One region of the Stenotrophomonas sp. Steno-Z4 genome, then DNA from elsewhere that is predicted to be linked to it. Evidence: predicted binding sites of a transcription regulator. Region 1 holds the regulator's gene; the other holds the start of a gene.

Region 1 (11,552 bases):
ACGAAGAGGTGCAGCAGCTGCTGGCCAACCTGGGCAAGAGCGCGCCCAAGCTGGTCGAGGACCTCACCCCGAAGGCATTGCCGCTGTCGGTGGTGGTGCGGGTGCTGCAGAACCTGCTGATCGAACGCATCCCGGTGCGCCAGCTGCGCAAGATCGCCGAATCGCTGGTGGAGAACGCGCCGATGAGCCAGGACCCCGGCGTACTGACGGCCGCCGTGCGCAACGCGCTGGGCCGTTTCATCGTCCAGGAGATCGCCGGCATGTCCGCCGAGCTGCCGGTGTTCACCCTCAACCCGCAACTGGAACGCGTCTTGCAGGAGTCCACTCAGGGCAACGGCGCCGCGCTGGAACCCGGACTCGCTGAGCGACTGCACCAGAGCCTGGCCGAATGTGTCAGCAAGCAGGAAGCGAAGAACGAGCCCGCGGTGGTGTTGGTGCCCGGTCCGGTACGTGCCGCGCTGGCACGGCTGGTACGCCACAGCGTTCCGTCGCTGTCCGTGCTGGCCTACAGCGAGGTCCCCGAGGACAAGCGGCTGAAGCTGGTCGGCACGATCAGCTGAGCCGGAACTCCGACAGCAACGCGTCAGAAAACAGACACCCCCATTTCGCAATCACCGCAGCAGGACAAGAAGGGAAACCCGGACCGTGCAGACCACCGACAACCAGCGCTTCCCTTCCACCCCCCAGCCGCCCCAGTCCCGGTACCACAGCATGAAAATCAAACGCTTCGTCGCTCCCGATATGCGCTCTGCCATGAACCTGGTGCGCAAGGAACACGGTCCGGATGCCGTGATCCTGTCCAATCGCCGGATCGAGGAAGGCGTGGAAATCGTGGCCGCGGCGAACTATGACGAAGGCGCGGTGCAGCGTGCGCTGGAAGCGGCGCGCAAGGACGTGGCGCCGCCGCCGCCGGCCCCGCGCCCGCGCAACGCCGCCGATGCGGTGATCGCCGCGGTGACCCGCCGCAAGGCGCCGGCCGCCGCGCCGGAACCGGTGGCGGCCACCACCTCGGCCGTGGCCGCCCTCGCCCGCGCCGCCGTGGGCGCCACCGGCCGCACCCTGGACAGCGCCAACGAAATCGTGCCGCCGCCGGGCAGCAGCGGCTTTGCCGCCACCCTGGCCCGCGCCAACGTGCAGCCGGCCACCCAGCTGCCAGAACAGATCTTCGCCCCGTTCAATGTTGAACAGGCTGCCGCCGCCGAACGCGCCGTGGTTGCGCCGGTCGCCGACGCCGCACCGGTGGCGGTTGAAGCACCGGTCCGCGCCGCTGCGCCGGTCCCGGCCAACCGCGCCCGCTTCATCATCGACCCGCCGCTGGACGAAGCACCGCTGTTCGAGATGCACGCTCCGGCAGGCCGCACCAGCGTCCCGCCGCAGCTGCCGCAGATGCCGGCGCAGCAGATGCAGCGGGCTCCGCTTGAAGCCCCGGCGGCTCCGCTGTGGGAAACCGTGCCGGTGGTCCCGGCCGCGGCCAGCCCGGCCATCCAGATCGACGATTCGGCGGTGTTTGCCGCGCCCGCTCCGGTGGTTGTGGACGCCATCGCCGCGCCGGTCGCCGCCATGACCGTTGCTGCACCGGTCGAGCCGTCGCTGCAGGCCGCCAACGAACCGACGGTGCCGGCCGAGGTCATCACCGCCCCGGTGCCTGCCGTCGCCGCCCCGGTGACCCTGGTCCGCGACGATGAGGAACTGCGCCAGCTGCGCAATGAAGTGGCCGGCATGCGCACCGTCATCGAGCGCGAAATGAACCGCTTCACCGACGAGCGCCTGCGCGGCTCGGCGGTGCGTGCCGCCGCGCTGGACCTGATGGACGAATACGGCTTCGACGCCGGCATCTGCCGCGACGTGGCCCTGCAGATCCCGCTGGACACCGAAGCCCACCGTGGCCGTGGCCTGATGCTGGGGCTGCTTTCCAAGAAGCTGCCGATCGCCCCGGTCGACCCGCTGGAAGCCGGCGGCGTGATCGCCCTGGTCGGCCCCACCGGTGCCGGCAAGACCACCACCATCGCCAAGCTGGCCTCGCGCTTCGCCGAAGCCCACGCCGCCCGCGACGTGGCCCTGGTCACCACCGATACCGCCCGCATCGGCGCCCGCGAACAGCTGTATGGCTTCGGCCGCCAGCTCGGCATCGCGGTGCATGAAGCCAACAGTGGCAGCGACCTGGCCCAGCTGCTGGAGCGCCTGAAGGACTACAAGCTGGTGCTGATCGACACCGCCGGCCTGGGCCCGCGTGACCGCGCCCTGGCCGCCCAGCTGCAGTGGCTGCGCGCCGCCCCGCAGATCCGCACCCTGCTGGTGCTCCCGGCCAACACCAGCTTCGGCGACATGGACGAGGTGGTCCGCCGCTTCAGCGGCGCCAACCCGCAGGGCGTGGTGCTGAGCAAGCTGGACGAGACCGGCCGCTTCGGTACCGCCCTGTCGGTGGCCGTCGACCACCGCCTGCCGATCACCTGGGTCACCGATGGCCAGGACGTTCCCGAAGACCTGCACCGGGCCAGTGCAGCCAATCTTGTACTTCGCCTTGAAGATTTGCGCCGCGCGGCCGATATGCCCTGCAACCCGGAGTTGAACCATGCCGTCGCGTGAGTATGAAAACCTGACCAGGACCTTCCCGTTGTCGGCCACCCGCAGCCAGCCGCTGGGCCCGGTCCGCACCATCGCCGTCACCGGCGGCAAGGGCGGCGTGGGCAAGACCAACGTGTCGGCCAACCTGGCCGTGGCGCTGGCCGACATGGGCAAGCGCACGCTGCTGCTGGATGCCGACCTGGGCCTGGCCAACATCGATGTGATCCTGGGCCTGCAGCCCAAGCTGACCCTGGCCGACCTGGTCGCCGGGCGCTGCACGCTGGATGAAGTGATCCTGGAAGGCCCGGGTGGCGTGCTGGTGGTGCCGGCCGCGTCCGGCCGCCGCCACATGGCCGAACTGCAGCCGGCCGAACACGTGGGCCTGGTCAACGTGTTCTCCGAACTGGAACGCGATCTGGACTTCATGGTGGTCGACACCGCCGCCGGCATCACCGACGGGGTGCTCACCTTCTGCCAGGCCGCCCAGGACACCGTGGTGGTGGTCTGCGACGAACCGGCCTCGATCACCGACGCCTATGCGCTGATCAAGGTGCTCTCGCGCGAACGTGGCGTGGACCGCATCCAGGTGGTCGCCAACATGGTGCGTGATCCGAACGAAGGCCGCGTGCTCTACGAAAAGCTGAGCCGGGTCTGCGACAAGTTCCTGGCCGATGTCTCGCTGAACTACCTGGGCTGCGTGCCGCAGGACGACTGGTTGCGCCTGTCGGTGCAGCGCCAGCAGCCGGTGGTGAAGGCCTACCCGTCCAGCCCGTCGGCGCAGGCGATCGCCGAGATCGCCCGGCGCACCGCCCGCTGGCAGGCCCCGACCGAGCCGCGCGGCGGCGTTGAATTCTTCCTGGAACGCATCCTCAAGCAACGCGGGGTGACCGCATGAAAGGCGCCGCACAATACAAAGAGGTGCAGCGCGCCGCTGCCAACGAGTGCATTGCCCAGCACTCGGACCTGGTCCGGCGCATCGCCCACCACCTGGCCGCACGCCTGCCGGCCAGCGTTGAAGTCGACGACCTGATCCAGGCCGGGATGATGGGCCTGATCGAGGCCTCGCGCAGCTACGACGCCGACCAGGGCGCCTCGTTCGAAACCTACGCCTCGATCCGCATCCGCGGCTCGATGATCGACGAGATCCGCCGCGGCGACTGGGTGCCGCGTTCGGTGCACCGCCGTGCCCGCGACGCCGCGTCCACCATCCGCCGGCTGGAGCAGACCACCGGCCGCGCCGCCAGCGCCACCGAAGTGGCCGCCGCGATGGACATGCCGCTGCCCGACTACCTGCGCCTGATGGAAGACGCCGCGCGTGGCCAGGTGCTGAGCCTGGAATCGCGGATCGAAGACCAGGGCGAGCTGGATACCGTCGCCCAGGGCGGCCCGACCCCGCAGCAGGTGCTGGAGCGCGGCGAGTTCGGCCGCGAACTGGGCAATGCGATCGGCCTGCTGCCCGAACGCGAACAGCTGGTGCTGTCGCTGTACTACGAGCAGGAGCTGAACCTGAAAGAGATCGGCGCGGTGCTCGGCGTCAGCGAGTCGCGCGTCTGCCAGATCCATGGCCAGGCAGTGCTGCGCCTGCGTGGCCGACTGAAGATCTTCGAGGCGGCCGACGCCGGCCTCGAGAACACTTGATACCGAGGAAAGTGCTTTGAACAAGAACATGCGTATCCTGATCGTCGACGACTTCTCGACCATGCGTCGTATCGTCAAGAACCTGCTGGGCGATCTGGGCTTCACCAATACGGCCGAAGCCGAGGACGGGCATGCCGCGCTGGCCCTGCTGCAGAGCCAGTCGTTCGATTTCGTGGTCACCGACTGGAACATGCCGGTCATGACCGGTATCGACCTGCTCAAGGCGATCCGCGCCGACGCCAAGCTCAAGACCCTGCCGGTGCTGATGGTCACCGCCGAAGCCAAGCGCGAGCAGATCATTGAAGCCGCCCAGTCCGGCGTGAACGGCTACATCATCAAGCCGTTCACCGCCCAGACCCTGGAAGAAAAGCTCGGCAAGATCTTCGAGCGCCTGGCGGCCAGCGCGTGATGGAAACCCTTCGCGACAAATCGGCGCTGGTGCAGCGCCTGCAGGATGCCCTGGCTGCGCTGGAAAGCGGCGACGAAGCGGGCTGGCGCCGGGAAATCGACGCCCTGGCCGCGCTGCGCACCCAGCCGATGATGGCCGGGCTGAACCGGCTTGCCCGCGAACTGGGCCAGGCGCTGGGCGAACTGCCCACCCTGCCCAGCGAAGCCGGCGAGCTGGACGATGCCTGCGCGCGCCTGGACCACGTGGTGGCGATGACCGAACAGGCCACCCACCGCACCCTGGACCTGGCCGAGGAATGCCGCGCGCTCACCGAGCAGCTGCGTGCCAACGGGTTGAGCCCGGACCAGGACCAGCAGCTGGACCGCATCCGCCACAACCTCACCGAGATCGCGCTCACCCAGAGCTACCAGGATCTCACCGGGCAGATCATCCGCCGCGTGGTGGGCATCGTGCGCCGCGTGCACGAAGGCTTCGGCGCGCTCGGCCTGCCGCCGCCGGACGACAGCGCGCACAAGCGCGACAACGGGCTGGCCGGTCCGGCCGTGAGCGGCCTGGACCGCCATCAGGTGTCACAGGTCGACGCCGACGACCTGCTTTCCGATTTGGGGCTTTGAAACCATGAGTGCTGTTCCAGACGACATTGCTGCAGACTTCATCCTCGAGGCCCAGGAGATACTGGATCGCCTCGGCGAACAGCTGGTGTCGCTGGAGCAGTCGCCCCAGGACAGCGACCAGCTCAACGCGGTGTTCCGCGGGTTCCACACGCTCAAGGGCGGTGCCGGCTTCCTGGGCATCCAGGCCATGGTCGAGCTGTGCCACGCCGCCGAAGAAACCCTTGGCATGGCCCGCTCGGGCCAGGCCGTGCTGCAGGCCCACCATTTCGACGCCGGCCAGCAGTCGCTGGATTACCTGCAGTCGATGCTGGATTCGGTGGCCGCCGGCACCGAGCCGGGCTATGCCCCGCCGGAACTGATCGCGCAGTTCGACGTCAACGGACCGGCCACGCCGGCACCGGCCGCGACGGCGGCCGCCTCCAGCGGCGACCTGATCACCGACGATGAATTCGAAGCCCTGCTGGATACCCTGCACGGCGGCGCGGCTCCCACTGCCGTGGCGAAAAAGAACGACGATGGCCTGATCGGCGAAGACGAATTCGAAGCGCTGCTCGACCAGCTGCATGGCGGCGCCGCTCCCGGCGCGCAGAGCGTGGCCGCAGCGGCACCCGCCCCGGCCATCGCACCGCGCCCGGTCGCCGCTCCGGCCCCGGCCAAGCCGGCCGCCAACAAGCCGGTGGCCGAAGCCGAACACACCGTGCGCGTGGATACCAAGCGCCTGGATGCCATCGTCAACCTGATCGGCGAACTGGTGCTGTCGCGCAACCGGCTCAAGACCCTGCGTGCGCGCCTGCACGACGAAGAACTGGACCGCGCCGTGTCCACGCTGGATATCGCCACCGCGCGCCTGCAGTCGGCGGTGATGCGCACCCGCATGCAGCCGGTGGGCAAGGTGTTCTCACGCTTCCCCAAGGTCGCCCGCGACGTGGCCCGCAACCTGAAGAAGGAAGTGGAGCTGGAACTGATCGGTGCGGAAACCGAACTGGACCGCAACCTGGTCGAAGCCCTGGCCGACCCGCTGGTGCACCTGGTGCGCAACGCGATCGACCACGGCATCGAAATGCCCGAGCTGCGCGAAGCCCAGGGCAAGACCCGCAGCGGCAACGTACGCCTGTCCGCGCAGCAGGAAGGCGACTACGTCAGCATTGAAGTGCAGGACGACGGCGCCGGCATCGACCCCGAGCGCCTGCGCGCCAAGGCCCGCGAAAAGGGCCTGATCGATCCCGAAGCCGCCGCCCGCCTGACCAGCGAGGAATGCCTGCACCTGGTGTTCCTGCCCGGCTTCTCGACCAAGCAGGAAGTCACCGATATCTCCGGTCGTGGCGTCGGCATGGACGTGGTGCAGTCGCGCATCCGCGAGCTCAGCGGCCAGATCCAGATCCAGTCCGAACTGGGCCGCGGCAGCCGTTTCATGATCCGCGTGCCGCTCACCCTGGCGATCCTGCCAACCCTGCTGGTGCAGGCCGGCGAGGACGTCTACGCACTGCCGCTGGCACGCGTGATGGAAGTGCTGCACGCGCCGAACACCTCGCTGGGCTGGTTCGACGGCCGCGCCGTGCTCGACCGCAGGACCCATACCCTGCCGCTGGTGGACCTGCGCCACTGGCTCGATGTGGATCCGGCGCCCTCGCCCCTGCTCACCATCGTGGTGCTGCAGGCCGGCGAAGCCCGCTTCGGGCTGGTGGTGGACCAGGTGCGTGGCCGCGAGGAAGTGGTGATCAAGCCGCTGCCCAAGGCCCTGCGCGGCCTGCGCGGCTACGCCGGCGCCACCCTGATCGGCGACGGCCGCATGTCGCTGATCCTCGACGTGGACGGCCTGCGCACCCCGCACGATTGATCCAGGGCCACCGCATCGACGGGTGCCCCCAACGCGTAGAGCCACGCCATGCGTGGCTGAACCGCCGATAGCCCCACAACTCAAGTCCCCCCCAAGCAAGCCGATATCGGACAAATGGACAGACTCAGCCTCATTGGACTTTTCCTCGCCCTGGCCTCGCTGGTCGGCGGCAGCATCCTCAAGGGTGCCGGGCTGGCGTCGCTGTGGTCCCCTGCCGCCTTCGTGATCGTCATCGTCGGCACGCTGGCCGCCATCCTGCTGCACACCTCGCCGGCCGTGTTCAAGCACGCCTTCAGGATCGTGCGCTGGGTCGTGCGCCCGCCGGCCAGCGACCGTGCCGAGCTGATCCGCCAGATCGTGGAATGGAGCAACATCGCCCGCCGCCAGGGCCTGCTCGGCCTGGAAGCCCAGGTCGACGCCCAGGACGACCCGTTCCTGCGCAAGGGCCTGCAGCTGCTGGTGGACGGCGTGGAGCCGGAAACCATCCGGCACATGATGGAAATCGAACTGGGCAGCCAGGAAAGCCAGGACCTGGCCGCCTCCAAGGTGTTCGAAGGCATGGGCATCTACGCGCCCACGCTGGGCATCATCGGCGCCGTGCTCGGCCTGATCGCGGTGATGAAGAACCTGGCCGACCCGAGCAAGCTCGGCCACGGCATCGCCGCTGCGTTCACCGCCACCATCTACGGCATCGCCTCGGCCAACCTGCTGTTCCTGCCGGTGTCGGCCAAGCTCAAGAGCGTGATCCACCACAACAGCCGCGACCGCGAAATGATCATCGAAGGCCTGATCTCGATTGCCCAGGGCGAGAACCCGCGCAACATCGAGACCAACCTGTCGGGGTTCCTGCACTGACATGGCCCGCCGCAAAGCCCACGAAGAGCACGCCAACCATGAGGCCTGGGCGATTCCCTACGCCGACCTCATGACGCTGCTGCTTGCCTTCTTCGTGGTCATGTACGCCATCTCCTCGCTCAACGAAGGCAAGTACCGGGTCATGGCCGATGCGCTGACCACCGCCTTCGGTGGCGCGCCGCGCACCATCAACCCGGTGCAGGTCGGCAACCAGCAGGTGCAGGGCGGCGGCTGGGACAGCCCCTCGGTGATCAAGGCGGGCAACCGCGTTGGCCCGTCGGCACCGTCGCCCAGCAACGACCCCACCCTGCTGCCGGCGATGGCCTCGCAGATGCGCATGCCGGTGTCGGTGCACAACCAGCAGCAGCTGCAGGCTGCAGAGCGCCAGCTCAACAGCATCGCCGACCGCCTCACCGCCACGCTGGCCCCGCTGATCGACCGCGGCATGATCACCGTGCGCCGCACCGAGCTGTGGATCGAGGTGGAGATCAACAGCGACATCCTGTTCACCACCGGCTCGGCCACGCTCGACGTGCACGCACGCGACACCCTGTCTTCGCTGGCGCAGGTGTTGCACGACGCGCCCAACGGCGTGCGCGTGGAAGGCCACACCGATGATGTGCCGATCGCCACCGCGCTGTTCCCCTCCAACTGGGAACTGTCGGCCGCGCGTGCGGCCAGCGTGGTGCACCTGTTCGCCGACCGGGGCGTGCAGCCGGCGCGGCTGGCGATGGTCGGCTATGGCCAGTTCCGCCCGCGCGAAGACAACACCAGCGCGCAGGGCCGCAACCGCAACCGCCGGGTGATGGTCATCATCCTGGCCGACACCGCGCAGGGCACGGACCCGCTGGGCCCGCAGCTCACCGCCGAAACCGGCACCGCGCCGGCGCCGGCCACGCCCTCCCCCGTTTCCCCCCTCGCCCCGGTGCAGCTGCCACCGGTGCCGGCCGGCAGCCGCGTTGGCGCCGCCGTTCCCCCCGCAATGAAGGAGTAAGCCGATGCGTATCTGGGCAATCGCCAACCAGAAGGGCGGCGTGGGCAAGACCACCACCACCCTCGCGCTCGGCCGCGGCCTGGCCGCCCTGGGCCACCGCGTGCTGCTGATCGACCTCGATCCGCACTCCTCGCTGACCCGCGCTTTCGGCGTGCCGCTGGATCCGCCGCCGGCCGGCGTGCTGGAGCTGTTCGGCACCCCGCCTGCGGAACTGGGCAGCCTGGCCCATGGCAGCCAGGTGCCCGGCCTGGACTTCATCTGCGCGCAGGCCGCGCTGGCCACGCTGGAACGGCGCAGCGCCAACCAGCCCGGCCTGGGCCTGGCCCTGCAGCACGCAATGACCCGCCACCAGGGCCAGCACGACTACATCCTGCTCGACTGCGCGCCCACGCTGGGCCTGCTGATGATCAACGCGCTTGCCGCAGCCGATCGCCTGATCATTCCGACCCAGGCCGAGCCGCTGGCCCTGCACGGCCTGGATGGCATGGTGCGGACCGGCGAGATGGTCGAGCGTTCGCGCCGCCGCCCACTGCCGATGTCGATCCTGCCGACCCTGTTCGACCGGCGCACCCGCGCCGGCAACGAAACCGTCAAGCAGATGCAGGACCGCCACGGCCACCGCGTGTGGGAAGACGCCATTCCGGTGGATACGCGCATCTGCAACGCCGCCAGCCTGACCGTGCCGGCGACCTCCGACGACTACCCGGGCCGTGGCCTGGCCGCGTACCGGCGTGCGCTGGAATGGATCCTGGCCGACGACGCGCTGCAGATGGAGCGCGCGGCATGAACAGCGCCGGCGTACTCGACGATTATCTAGAGGAACTGCTCGGCGATGCCGTGCCGGTGACCGCCGTGGCGACCACCGACACGGAAGACGCCAACGGCGCACCCGCCTTCGACACCCCGACCTCACCGGGCGCACCCGCCGCCATGGCGTTGCTGGACGAACTGATGAACGACCCTGCACTGGGTCCCGTGGTGGAGGCTGCTGCTCCAGCGGCGGAGTTTGATACGCCCACCTCACCGGGCGCGCCGGCCCACTTGGCCCTGCTGGACGAACTGCTCAACGACCCGGCCCTGGGCCCGGTCGAGGTGGCCGCTACACCGGACGCCTCGCGCCCCAGTTGGGACGATCTGCCAGCGGAAGCGCTCCACGACACCGTGGCGGCGCCCGTGCGCGCAGCGGTCCCGGTCGCTGCCCCGGCACCGGTCGCCCGCACTGCACCGCCGCCGCCCCCACCCGTGGCCGCACCGCGCCCGGTGGCACCCGCTCCCGTTCCCGCCCCCTCCGGCCGCCCCAGCAGCTGGCAGGAGCTGCAGGCCCAGGCCCGCAACCCGGCCTCCAGCCCCCGCGGCGATCGCCGCGCCGCCGAGCGCACCTCGCGCTGGCTGCGCCTGCGCTGCGGCCCCCAGGCCTACGCGCTGGAGCTGCTGAAGGTGCAGGAGGTGGTGCTGCCGGTACCGCTGCTGCCGCTGCGCGGCACCCCGTCGGCGATGCTGGGCATCATGAACCTGCGCGGCCAGGTGGTGCCGGTGATGGACCTGGGCATCCACCTGGGCACCGGTCCCGCCAGCGACGACGCCAACACCCGCATCGTGGTGCTGGAAGAGGACGGCGAGACCATGGGCCTGCGCGTATCGGCCGTGGAAGACGTGGCCAACCTCACCGATTCGCAGATCGAACCGCCCGATACCGCGCGCATCTGCCAGATTTCCAACGACCTGTTCCGCGGCGTGGCCCGGGTCACGGCCCAGCCGATGATTCTTTTGGATGCCACGCAGCTGTTGAATTAGGAATGTGGCCGGCCGTGCGTGGGACACGCATGGCGTGTCGCTACATCGCGGCGGCGTAGGGACACGCCATGCGTGTCCGCGGGATGTCCGTCGGCATCGGAACAACGCCCACCCTAAAGGTTTCCAGAAATACGCCGTTATAGACCTCGGAACCGTTTGTCCGGAGCAACGATGAGCACTGTGGCCCTGGGTGATGATCTCGGAATCGAGACCAGCACCGAGCTCAAAACACGCCTGGCCCCCTTGGTGGACCAGGGCGGCGACCTGACGCTGGATGCCAGCCAGGTGGGCCGTATCCATACCGCGTCGGTGCAGGTCCTGTGCGCGTTCGTCGAGGCCCGCCGCCTGGCCGGCCACCCGACCGCGTTCGACGGCTGCACGGCCACCTTCCGCGATGCCGCGCGCCTGCTCGGTGTCACCCAGGCCCTGGGCCTGGACGCAACCCATGACAACCTGAAATCTGTGGAGAACGCGGCATGAGCGCACGTATCTTGGTGGTGGACGATTCGGCGTCAATGCGCCAGATGGTTTCCTTCGCCCTCACCTCGGCCGGCTTTTCCGTCGAGGAAGCCGAAGACGGCGCCGTCGCCCTGGGCCGGGCGAAGGGCCAGCGCTTCAACGCGGTGGTGACCGACGTGAACATGCCGAACATGGACGGCATCTCGCTGATCCGCGAGCTGCGCCAGCTGCCGGACTACAAGTTCACCCCGATGCTGATGCTCACCACCGAATCGGCCGCCGACAAGAAGTCCGAAGGCAAGGCGGCCGGTGCAACCGGCTGGCTGGTCAAGCCGTTCAACCCGGAACAGCTGGTCGCGACCGTCCAGAAAGTCCTGGGCTGATCCC
Region 2 (11,552 bases), on a different contig from region 1:
CGGGATCGCCTTCAGCGCGTGGACCTGCTGCTTCAACCGCAACAGCGTGCTGGTTTCGTTGGTCGCGCGGATGTGTCCGTCCGGCTGCTGCTGCAGGCGGTGCTCAAGGCGCTGGATGAGCGGGTCGAGCAGGGCGGGCGCGTACTCGGCTTCGTGCATGTCCTGGTCGAGATAGAAGCCCAGTGCACAGGCCAGGCGCGCGCTGACGGCGTTGTCGAAGCAGCCGCCCGCCTCGCGCACGGTGCGCTGCAGGTCGTTCAACATCGTATTGGTGGGAGGGGACCAGAGGATGCGCTCTGGCGCATCCGGCTGCCCATGCAGCACGACCCGCATGCCGGAGGTGGCACGCGTTCCGCTCAGGCTGCCATTGGCGACCACGAGCGAAGAAGGAGGCGTGCGTTCGTCATACAGGGTCTGCAGGAAATCGTCCTGCCGGTAAAGCCACATCAACTGCTGGCGGACCGCGCGCACGGCCAACGCAAATGGCGAGCCCTCGACGGGTGCGAACGCGTGCTCCGGGAGGCTCGCGGTCCCGGCCGCCGAAGCGGTATCGCGCAGCGTCCATAGCGCCTCCAGCAGCATTGCCTGGTCCTGCAGGCCTGCATCGTCGCGTGGCCCGGTGTTTGACCCGCTCGACGCGGGGCGGGAGTGCGCAACCGCGCGTGGCGTCGTGTCCGCCGTCGCGACGGCAGGCGACGGATTCCGCGACCATGCCACCAGGCCGCCCCCCAGTGCCGCCGCCGCCAGCGTACCGAGGACGGCCACCGTGCGTCGCTGCGGGTGCGCAGCGGCGAGGGCAGGAAGCACCGCCGCCGCAGCGACCGCAACCGGCAGGGTCGGTGCCAGCAGGCGCGTGGTGTCCGCCCGCGACGCGGCAGCGCGCTCGGGCTGTATCGCCGCCGCCGCTGGCGCCAGCGCCGTGGCGTCCGCCACGGGCGTACAGAGACGACGTGCGCCGGTGCCGAGCAGGTCGAGCTGTTCCAGCACGGCTGGAAGCGTGGCAATCCGTTGCCCGGTGCGCGTGCCGGGCCGGTCGCCCGGGCGCTGCTGGAACCACAGTGCCCACGCGGTAGCGAGCAGCGCCAGGCGCAGGGGCGAGGCGGGCAACTGCAGCCGAGCGTGGAGGGACGCGTGCGCGGCACCAGCCTGCTGCAGCAGTGCCTCCAGCCAGGTGGGAAACGCCGCGATCAATGCCTCCACCCAGGCACCGCCGCGCAACGTCGGCAGCGGAAGCTGGCTGAGCCAGCACAGCCAGGGCAGCGCGGTGCCCTCCTGGAGGAGGCGGGGCAGCGCACTGGCCTGCTGGGTCCAGGCCAGCAGCTGGGCGCCCTGCGGCCCGAGTGCCAGGTTGGCGATGCCGTGCAGGGCGATGCCCGCAGCACGCCGGCACTGCAGGCGGCCCAGGCCGCTGACGATGGCAGCGACCACCTGCGTGCACTCCCGGTGCCACGTATCCTGCGCAGGCGAGGGTGCCGCTTGCCAACCGGCCATGGCCTGCAACAGCGCAGACCGGCGCGCTGCCACGGGTGTTTCCCGTACGGCCTGCGCAAGGTGCGCAGCAAGCTCATCCGGTGTTGCGTCGACCAGCAGGGCCAGCAGACGGGCTTCCAGCAGGGCGAGCTCCGACGGCAGCAGTGGGCATCGGCGCAGGAGCCGCGTCAACGTGTGCGGCAGCGGGGCATCCGGTCGGCAGCGATCCGTCGCAGGGTGCGATGTCGTGTTGTACAGCTGGACGGGAACGCAGCGGTGCTGCGTTGCGTCCGGTGCGCCGGCGGCAGCGAAGGACGCGGTCGCCAGGCGACCTGCGGCCTGCAATGGCAGCAGAATGAGGGCCTCCCCGGATCGACATCGGCCGGCGCACGATTGTGCCGACCTGGCTGGACCCGGGGTGTGCGTGGCATCGCAGAATCAGGCAGCCGCGAGGTCCGCGCTGCCGCGATCAGCCGCGGTTGCCGCGACGTGACGGGATCAGCGCGAAGTTGTCCACGGCCAGCTTCTCCGCGTGGTTCAACCACGCGCGGATCTCCAGATCGTCCACTTCATGGTCCAGGCCGAACGGAACGCTGATACGCCCTTCCGCATCGGGCTGCACCCACTGCTGGGCGACCACCACCTTGCGCTTGGACGACACCGCTTCGATCCAGAAGCCGCGATCAGGCGACTGTTTGGCGACGAACTGCAGCATGTACTGGCCGGCACGGGTACGACGGCCCTTCTGCGTGATCATGTGTGCCTGGCGGATGCTCGGGCGCGGGCCGTTGAACGGGTCCAGCGGCGCATCGACGGCGAAGCCCTCGCGCAGCTGGTCGTCGCGGTAGAGCTTGATGCCTTTGTCGCGGTTGACCAGCATCGCGCACCAGTCACCGTCGGCCGAACCGTCTTCGAACGCAGTACAGCGGTCCACATAGGCCAGCGTATTGTCCGGATCGGCCAGGTCGAACTGCTTGGAGGTGTTTTCCAGGTAAACCGATTTCAGGTCCCACTGCTTGTCGTATTCGAGCAGCACCGGCGGCTGCACATGCTGCAGGCCGATCACCACCTGGTTCTCTTCGTCGATACGCAGCTGACGGGTCTTGTCGCCCAGCCACAGCGAGCGCGAGAAGGCCAGGTAGCGCGGGAAGTCCCTGCCGTCATCGCGGAACACCGCCGCGCTGGCGCTGGCGGCACGCTCGGGCTGCAGCAGCGAGCGGCCAAACCCGATTTCGCCGATCTCCGGCTCGATCAGGCTGAGCAGCGTGGCGCCCGAATCCAGCGTGGAGCCGTGCTGCGCGTCCAGCTGGCGCGGGGCGATATCCTTGCCCAGGAACAGCAGCATGTTTTCGCGTTTCTGCTTGGCCAGGATGTGGCTCAGGTCGTTGGGCATGGCCAGGTGGTCGGACGCGATCACGATCAAGGTGTCGTCGCCATACGGGCTGGCCTGGATGCGGTCGACCAGCTTGGAAATCAGCCCATCGGTGCACTTGAGCGCATTGAGCAGGCCGATATCGCCGTAGTCGCTCTTGTAGCGGGTTCGCTTGCACGCCACCGGCAGATGCCCGGCAGGGTGGTGGGTATCCATCGTCAGCGTGGTCAGCATGAACGGCTGCCCAGCCTTGGACAGCTGCATGAAGCGGTCATATGCCTTGTCCAGCAGCACATCGTCATGCACGCCCCAGGTGGAAAAGTGCGACCGGGCGATCTTCTGCTGCTTGAACCAGGCCAGGTCGTCCACCGCGTCGAAACCGTGCGTGGCCAGGAACTGGCCCTTGCCGGCGAACAGGCCATTGGCACCGCCCAGGTAGTGGTTGGTGTAACCCTGCTGCTTGAGGTAATCACCCAGGCACACCGCCTCGGGCAGGAAGCTGCCCATGCGGTCCATGCTGTTCTCATCGCCCTGCGCAGTGGTCAGCGGTACGCCGCACATCGACGACACCAGCCCGGCGATGGTCCAGCCACCGCCTTCGGCCGAGACCAGTCCGCGCACATCCAGCGCCTGGCCGGCAAGGCGGTTGAGGTTCGGCATCAGGCCGGGGAAGGTGGCTTCATCCAGATAGGTGCGTTCCAGGCTTTCGCCGTAGATCCACACGATGTTGCGTGGCTTGCGCAGCGGCTGCTGCGGCACACGGTATTCGGGGGCCACCATGCTGTAGTCGACCGGGCGCATCTGCTGGTACAGGCGCTGGCCGTCGCGGTACAGCGGGCTGACCACGATCGCCAGCACCCAGACGGCCAGGAACCCGGCGAACACGCCGCGACCATGCGCGCTTCGGTGCCAGCGTTTGATGCGCGGGGTCAGCAGCGGCAGCAGCGAGAGCAGGGCCAGGACGATGAAGCCAGCGATGTAGCCCTTGAAGTCCGAGACGCCGGCGCCTTCCATGTCCGCGCCCAGGTGGTACAGCGTTGCCGCATTCAGGCCATCACCGGAGAGCTTGTTGATCAACCACCACGCACTGAGCGTCAACAGCAGCAGCGACATCAGGCTTGCCTTCCACCACGCCCAGCGACCAGAGGCGAGCAACAACCCGGTGAGCAGCAACAGTGACAGCAGCAGGATCCAGAGCATGGGCATCATCGGCAGCGGAGACAGGTGCGATCGGCTGCCCAAACACACCCACATGACAGGCCGATGACCCGATCATGCCTGCACGAACCTGACTGAAATGTTTGTTGAAACCGTGCTGCGATGCCCTACACCGCATTGCATTTAAAAGGGTAAAACGCACGTGAAGAAGACGCGCGAATGCGCGACGCATTTACCGATGTCCGCGCTCTTCCCGCGAACGCGCACGTCGATCAAACAACAGCGCGCTCAGGATGATGCCAAGACCCAGGAACACGCCGATCAGCATCAACGTGAATGCGATGGCCGGATACCCGAACAGGTGCCAGCCGGTATCGACCTTCATCATCATTGCCGCCGCTAGAATCAGTGCGGCGGTCACGATGCCGGCCGACACGCGGTTGGCTATCTTCTGCAGGTTTTCCATCAGCCGCGATTCTTCCAGCCCGGTGACTTTCATCTGCAGGCGGTTCTCGGCCAGCAACGCCAGGATGTCCGACATCTTGCGCGGGCCCTCGCGAAGCAGCTGCTGCACTTCCATCGCCTCGCTGGCCAGGTTGGCCGCCGACAGCGACTTCTTCAGGCGCGCGCGCATGACATGTTGCAGCTGGCGCTCGACGATGCGGCGCGTATCCAGGTCCGGCGACAGCAGCCGGCACACCGTCTCCAGGTTCAGCAGCGCCTTGCCCAGCAGGCTAAGCTCCGGCGGCGTGCGCAGCCCGCTGGCGGTGGCAATGCGTACCAGATCCAGCACCACGCGGCCTTCCGAGAACGTGCCGCTGGCGGCATAGCGCGCGATGACCTGGCCGGTTTCGCGCAGGTAGCGTTCTTCGTCGAAGGCTTCCAGTCGCGTGCTGATGCCGATGATCTCGTCGGCCACTTCTTCGCCGCGCCCGTCCACGGCGGCAAACAGCAGTTTCAACAGTCGCTCGCGCAGGCGCGGCGGCATGTGCGCCACCATGCCCAGGTCGAAGATTGCCAACCGGCCTTCGGGTGTGACCCGCAGGTTGCCCGGATGGGGATCGGCATGGATCTCACCATGCACGAAGATCTGGTCGATGTAGCCACGGATCAGCGCCGCCGCCAGCGGTGCCATCGGCTCTTCGGTGCGGCGCACGTCGGGAATCATGTCCACGCGCACGCCCTGCGCCAGCTCCATGGTCAGCACGCGGTGGCTGCAGTAGTCCCAGATCGGCTGCGGCACCCACAGCGGCTTGAACGGGCGCAGGTGCTGGCCGAAGCGCTGCAGGTTCTCGGCTTCGGCCTGGTAGTCCAGTTCCTGCATGAGCGTCTTGGCGAACTCGTTCAGCCAGTCGCGCAGGCGTACCCGGCGTCCCACCTGGGTGAGGTGGTCGGCGGCCAATGCGAAGCTGCGCAGTACCTCCAGGTCCGAGCGCAGCTGCGCTGCCACTTCCGGCTTCTGTACCTTTACCGCCACTTCGCGGCCGTCATGCAGCTGCGCGCGGTGCACCTGCGCGATGGACGCGCAGCCCAGCGGCACCGGATCGAAGCTGGAAAACAGCTTGGATACGGGCGCGCCCAGTTCCTGTTCGATGATGGTGTAGATGCGCTCGACCGGGATCGGCGCGACCTTCTCCTGCATCCGCTCCAGCGCGGTGGCGAATTCCACCGGCACCATGTCCGGGCGGGTGGAGAGCATCTGGCCGAGCTTGACGAAGGTCGGGCCGAGCGATTCCAGGTCGGTGACGAACTGCTCGGGGTTGCCCTCCGGCGGCAGGTCGTGGACCGCACGCGAATCCAGGTTCATCCCGGAAAACACCCCGGAATGGCGGTAGCGCAGCAGCAGGCGCAGGATCTGGCTGCGGCGGTTCATGCCTTTGACCAGCGACGGCGAGCCGGGAACAACGGGCGTGGTATTCAAGCAGGGCTCCGGGGCAGGACAGACCGGCAGTGTCGCCGCAGGGCGGTGGTGGGGCGGTGAATCCGGCCGATCTTCCACGAACGTGCCCGGATCGGTCAGAATCGGCGCCACCCTCTGATTTCTGGATTGCCATGGCCGGTGCCAGCCTGTTTGCGTTGCTCGACGATATTGCCGCCCTGCTGGACGACGTTTCGATATTGACCAAGGTGGCGGCCAAGAAGACCGCCGGCGTGCTGGGCGACGACCTGGCGCTGAACGCGCAGCAGGTGACCGGGGTCCATGCCAACCGGGAACTGCCGGTGGTGTGGGCGGTGGCCAAGGGCTCGCTGGTGAACAAGGCGATCCTGGTGCCGGCGGCGCTGGCGATCAGCGCACTGGAAGCCTGGCTCAAGGGCAAGGGCTTCCCGATCCCGATCGTGGTGCCGTTGATGATGATCGGTGGCGCGTTCCTCTGCTACGAAGGCGTGGAAAAGCTGGCGCACCGTTTCCTGCATTCGCCGGAGGAAGACGAACAGCAGAAGGCGGCGCGGCTCAAGGCGCTGGCCGACGAGAAGGTCGACATGGTGGCGTGGGAGAAGGACAAGGTGAAGGGGGCGATCCGCACCGACTTCATCCTGTCGGCCGAAATCATCGTGTTGTCGCTGGGCGTGGTATCGGCCGCTCCGTTCCTCAACCAGGTCACCGCGCTGGTGGTGATTGCCTTGGGCATGACGGTGTTCGTCTACGGGCTGGTGGCGGGCATCGTGAAGCTGGACGACGCGGGCCTGTACCTGTCGAAGAAGGGTGGGGCGATGGCGGCATTCGGCCGTGGCCTGGTGGCGTCGGCGCCCTGGCTGATGAAGTTCCTGTCGGTGGCCGGCACCCTGGCCATGTTCCTGGTCGGCGGTGGCATCCTGGTGCACAACGTGCCGGCGGTGCATCACTTCGTGCTGGGCATCGCCGGCACGGTCGCGCCGTGGGGCTGGCTGGTGGAAGCGGGCGCGAACCTGGTGGTGGGTGTGGTGGCCGGTGCGATCGTGCTGGCGGCGGTGACCGCGTTCCAGAAGATGCGTGGGAAGACGCCGGCGCATTGACCACGCAACACAATGACAACCCAACGGTACCATCGGTCCACGGTCACCGGTCACCATCGAGTTGCGTGGTGGTATTCACCCAGCCTGGACGCGGTTCTTGCCTACGCGTTTGGCCGCATACAGCGCCGCATCCGCGCGCTTCAACAGGGCCTCGCCGGTTTCGCCGGGCTGCCACTGGCTCAGGCCCGCGCTGAAGTGCACCAGCACCCGGTGCCCGTCCAGCTCCACCGGCCGCTGCGCCAGCGAGCGCTGCAGGCGCAGCACGGTGGACATGCTGTCCGCGCCCGGGGTTTCCGGCATCAGCAGCACGAACTCGTCACCACCGATACGCGCGATGGTGTCGGTACTGCGCAGCAGCAGTTGGCAGACCGTCACCAGGTGGCGCAGGATCGCGTCGCCACCGGAATGCCCGTAGCTGCTGTTGGTCTGGTGGAAATCGTCCAGGTCCAGCAGCGCCAGCGCCAGCGGATGTGAGTGCCGCTCCGCGCGGGCCAGCTCGCGTTCCAGCAGCTCGTCAAAGCCGCGCCGGTTGAGCGCGCCGGTCAGCGGATCGGTGCGCACCAGCCCGGACACATCGCGCAGTTCCTGTTCGAGTTCGGCAATGCGTGCCTCGGCCTGCTCGACCTCGCGGCGCGCGTTGCCCAGATGGTCGCGCGCCTGCAAGGCCTGCTCCTGCACACGCCCGGTGTCCTGCAGCACGTCCTGCAGCAGCTGGTTGAGATCGGCGATGCTGCGCGCCTCCTTCAGCGCGAGCGCATAGCTGCTGATCCGGTCGTGGTACTCGCCGGTGCTGACCGCCATGCCGTCCAGGCGTTCGATGAAGCCGCCCATCAGGCTCTTCATGGCCGCCTTGGATTCGACGATGCCCTGCTTGAGCAGGCCCTGCTTGTAGATCACCTCGCGCAGGTTGGCGCGCGCCTGTTCGACCGAGTCGCGGTCCAGTGGCCCGCTGATCAGCGCGCGCACCGCATGCACCTGGCCGTGCAGCCAGCTGCTGTCGTCGAGCAGCTCGCCGATGTTGTCCAGCAGCAGGTCGAACAGGCTCAGCAGCAGTTCCTGCTGTTCCTGCCAGCCATCACTGCGCACCCCGATCTGGTGGGTCAGTTCGCGCAGCCGCAGCTCCAGCGGCTGCAGTGGCTGGCCGGGATGCCATTGGCGCAGGTCGGCGGCCAGCTGCACCGGCTCGTCCTTCAGTTCGGGCATGTTCTGCAGCAGGCTGGCTACGGTCACGCCCAGGGTCAGGCGCAACAGCTCGCGCAGGCGCAGGCTGTCGGGCTGGCCGTCGGGGCTGTCCTGTTCGATGGTGCGGATGTACTTGTCGATCAGCTGGCGCATGGCGCGGCCATAGCTGACCCAGTCGGCACTGCGCTGCGCCGACTGCAGGCGCAGCCCCATGTCGCCCAGCTCGCCGGGCAGGGTGGACATGCCGTGGGCGAACGCGGCCAGCAGCGGTTCGGGCTGGTCGGCCCCGGCGAACAGGCGCTGCAGCATCGCGCTGCTGCCGCCCTTGAGCGCGGGGGCGTCCGCTGCCGCGCCGGCCGCGCTGTCTTTCGCCTGCCGGCGCAACAGCAGCCGACCCACGGCGGTGCCGGGGCTGGGGCTGGGAAGAGCGTCCTGCGGGTCCTTCATGCGACGGGTCCTGGTGGGTCACCGGCTGCGGGCGCCGGACGGGGGGAGACGTTGGAACAGTATCGGCGGCGGTGTCGCGGGCTTGAACCCGGCGCTGTGCCACGATGGTAGGGAATCGGACGGCAGGAGTATGCGATGAAGGTGATGCTGGTGGGCGCGACCGGGCTGGTCGGCGGGCAGGTGTTGCAACACCTCCTGGACGACGCGCGTTGCGACGCGGTGGTGGCGCCGACACGGCGTGCGCTGGGAACGTCCAACCCCGCGCTGCTCAATCCGGTGGTGGACTTCGAGCAGCTGCCGCTGGAGGCGGACTGGTGGGCGGTGGACGCGGTGATCTGCGCCTTGGGCAGCACGATCCGGCAGGCCGGCAGCCGCGAGGTGTTTGCCCGGATCGACCATGACTACCCGCTCCAGGTGGCGACGCAGGCGCGGGCACGTGGCGCGCAGGCCTTCGTGTTGAACTCGGCGATGGGGGCGGACCCGGGCTCGCGGATCTTCTACAACCAGGTGAAAGGAAGGCTGGAGCAGGACCTGCGCGGTCTTGGCTACCCGTCGCTGACCCTGGTGCGACCGGGGCTGATCGGCGGCGAGCGCAGCGAACGCCGCGGCGGCGAGCACCTGGCCAGCCTGGTACTGGGCGCGCTGGGGCCGGTGCTGCCCCGCGCATGGCGGATCAATCCCGCCGAGCGCATCGCCGCTGCGATGGTCGAAGCGGCACTGCAACCACGGCCTGGCGTCCATGTGGTCGGATCCGCCCAACTGGCGTGATCCGCCATGCGCGAAAACGATGACGGCCACCCTGGGGTGGCCGTCATCGCGTCAGACACATCCGGGCGGGTGGATCAGTTCGCCAGCGCCAGGTCGTCCAGCATCGCGCGCAGGAAGCGCGCCGCTTCACCGCCGGTGGCAGCGCGGTGGTCGAACGTGACCGACAGCGGGATCACCTTGTGCGCTTCCACGCCTCCCATCACCGGGGTCATCTGGTGGCGGGCGCGCCCGGCACCGACGATGGCCACGCACGGCGGCACCACGACCGGGGTCGCGTAGCGGCCAGCGAACATGCCGAAGTTGGACAGCGAGATGGTGTAACCGCTCAGCTCGGAGGCCGCGATCGAACGTGCTTCCACCTGCTCGCGCAGGCGGTTCACGCCTTCGCGGATGCCACGCGCATCCAGCACGTCGGCATTGCGCAGGGCGGGCACGAACAGGCCATCGTCGGTGTCCACCGCGATGCCCACGTCCACGTGCGCGTGCAGGGTGCGGGTCAGCGCCTCGCCATCGAACCAGGCGTTGAGCGCCGGCACCTTCTGGCAGCCGACGACGATTGCACGCACCAGGCGGGCGGTGACGTCGTTGCCCGGCACCCAGGCGTGGATGTCGGCATCGTCGTTCAGCGTGGTCGGCACGACCTTGCTGTGCGCGTCGGCCATCACCCGCGCCATGTTGCGGCGCACGCCCTTCAGCGGTTCCGGCTGGCCCTTGGCCACCACGCCCGGCGGCTGGGTACGCATCGGCTTGCCCGCAGCCGACAACGGGGCGCGGGCATCGGCAGCGCGGGAGACCGGTGCGGCAGCGGCCACCGGGGCAGCGGCTGCAGGTGCAGCGGCCGATGCCGCCGGCGCGGCGCCGACCTTGGCGCTGCCATCGGCGGCGGCCTGCTTGACGTCGGCCATGGTCACCGCGCCATCGGCACCGGTGGCGCGCACGCGGCCCAGGTCCACGCCCAGCTTGCGCGCGGTGGCACGCACGGCCGGCACGGCCTTGACCCCGCCGACCGCCACCGCCTGTTCGGCGTGCACGGCATTGGAGCTTTGCATCGCGCCGACCACGGTGCCGGCGTCATCGCGCTCGGCGCCCGGCTTGGCGATCTCGCCACCGTCATCGGACGCCACTACCTTGTCCGGCTGGGCCGGGGCGGGCTGGCCGGTGCTCGGGGTGGCCGCCGGGGCAGCATGGCCATGGCTGTGGCCGGTGTCCTGGCCGTCGGCGCGCTGCGGCAGGTTCGGGTCCAGTTCGAACTGGGCCAGCACGCTGCCGGTTGGAATGATGTCGCCGGCGCCGCCGGCGAGCTTCAGCACCTTGCCGGAGAACGGCGAGGGCACTTCAACCACGGCCTTGGCGGTCTCCATCGAGACCAGCGGCTCGTCCAGCGTGATCACGTCGCCTTCCTTGACGAACCACTCGACGATGGTGGCGTCGGGCAGGCCTTCGCCGAGGTCGGGCAGGTGGAAATTCTTGTTCTCACTCATGTGCAGTTCTCTTCCAGCAGTTCGAGATCGCGGGCCGGCAGCCAGCCCGTCGCGCCGTTCGCGCGTTCGGACCACCACCAGCCGCCGTGTTCATGATGCAGCTTGACCATTTCACCGCTGTCCACGTCCAGTTCGCGGGCGTCGTAGTCGCGCAGGGCCTCTGCGCGGCCATCGTCCAGCAGCTGCAACCACGCCACCGGTGCCCAGCCGGCACGCCCGTCATCGGTGCGTACCCAGGCAAACGCCGGCCATTCCTCGTCACGAACACCCAGTTCGACGATCTGGCCGGTGCGGAACCGGAGCGGGTTGGGGTACTGGCTGCGGTAAGGGCCCAGAAGTCTGGCCCGCATGTCAGCCCGCCGCCACCGCGCGTTTGGCCGCGCTCACGATCCGGTCCACGCTGGGCAGGTACTTCATTTCCAGGCGGAACAGCGGAATGTGGGTGTCGTAGCCGGTGACACGTTCGACCGGTGCCAGCAGGTCGTACAGCGATTCCTCGGCCAGGCGCGCGGCGATCTCGGCGCCGAAGCCCGCGGTCTTGGGGGCCTCCTGCACGATCACGCAGCGGCCGGTCTTGGCCACCGATTCGGCGATGGTGGCGAAGTCAAGCGGGCGCAGCGTGGCCACGTCGATCACTTCGGCACTGATGCCTTCGCCGGCCAGCTTGTCGGCCGCTTCCA

Evidence for each region. The regulator FliA, encoded in region 1, starts transcription of late flagellar genes. The targets are predictions, from matches to a motif close to TAAAGTTTNNCNNNCNNNGGCCGATAA.
Region 2: the regulator FliA is predicted to act here: its motif matches at 8,683-8,709, upstream of AC06E7_RS05360 (GGDEF domain-containing protein).

Annotation. Positions count from the first base shown of each region.
Region 1 is NZ_JBWJPC010000007.1:203,870-215,421, reverse strand. Features, by position in the region: gene flhA (flagellar biosynthesis protein FlhA) at 1-560, shown strand, start outside; gene AC06E7_RS16605 (AAA family ATPase) at 712-2,586, shown strand; gene AC06E7_RS16600 (MinD/ParA family ATP-binding protein) at 2,573-3,460, shown strand; gene AC06E7_RS16595 (RNA polymerase sigma factor FliA) at 3,457-4,203, shown strand; gene cheY (chemotaxis response regulator CheY) at 4,220-4,612, shown strand; gene AC06E7_RS16585 (protein phosphatase CheZ) at 4,612-5,226, shown strand; gene AC06E7_RS16580 (chemotaxis protein CheA) at 5,231-7,063, shown strand; gene AC06E7_RS16575 (flagellar motor protein) at 7,178-7,918, shown strand; partial or broken gene motD (flagellar motor protein MotD) at 7,920-8,804, shown strand; gene AC06E7_RS16565 (ParA family protein) at 8,917-9,699, shown strand; gene AC06E7_RS16560 (chemotaxis protein CheW) at 9,696-10,706, shown strand; gene AC06E7_RS16555 (STAS domain-containing protein) at 10,878-11,186, shown strand; gene AC06E7_RS16550 (response regulator) at 11,183-11,548, shown strand.
Region 2 is NZ_JBWJPC010000001.1:1,201,264-1,212,815, reverse strand. Features, by position in the region: gene AC06E7_RS05380 (hypothetical protein) at 1-1,428, opposite strand, end outside; gene AC06E7_RS05375 (phosphoglycerol transferase I) at 1,940-4,042, opposite strand; gene AC06E7_RS05370 (ABC1 kinase family protein) at 4,233-5,873, opposite strand; gene AC06E7_RS05365 (DUF808 domain-containing protein) at 6,053-6,994, shown strand; gene AC06E7_RS05360 (GGDEF domain-containing protein) at 7,070-8,623, opposite strand; gene AC06E7_RS05355 (Rossmann-fold NAD(P)-binding domain-containing protein) at 8,759-9,391, shown strand; gene AC06E7_RS05350 (dihydrolipoamide acetyltransferase family protein) at 9,466-10,872, opposite strand; gene AC06E7_RS05345 (SH3 domain-containing protein) at 10,869-11,222, opposite strand; gene AC06E7_RS05340 (alpha-ketoacid dehydrogenase subunit beta) at 11,224-11,552, opposite strand, start outside.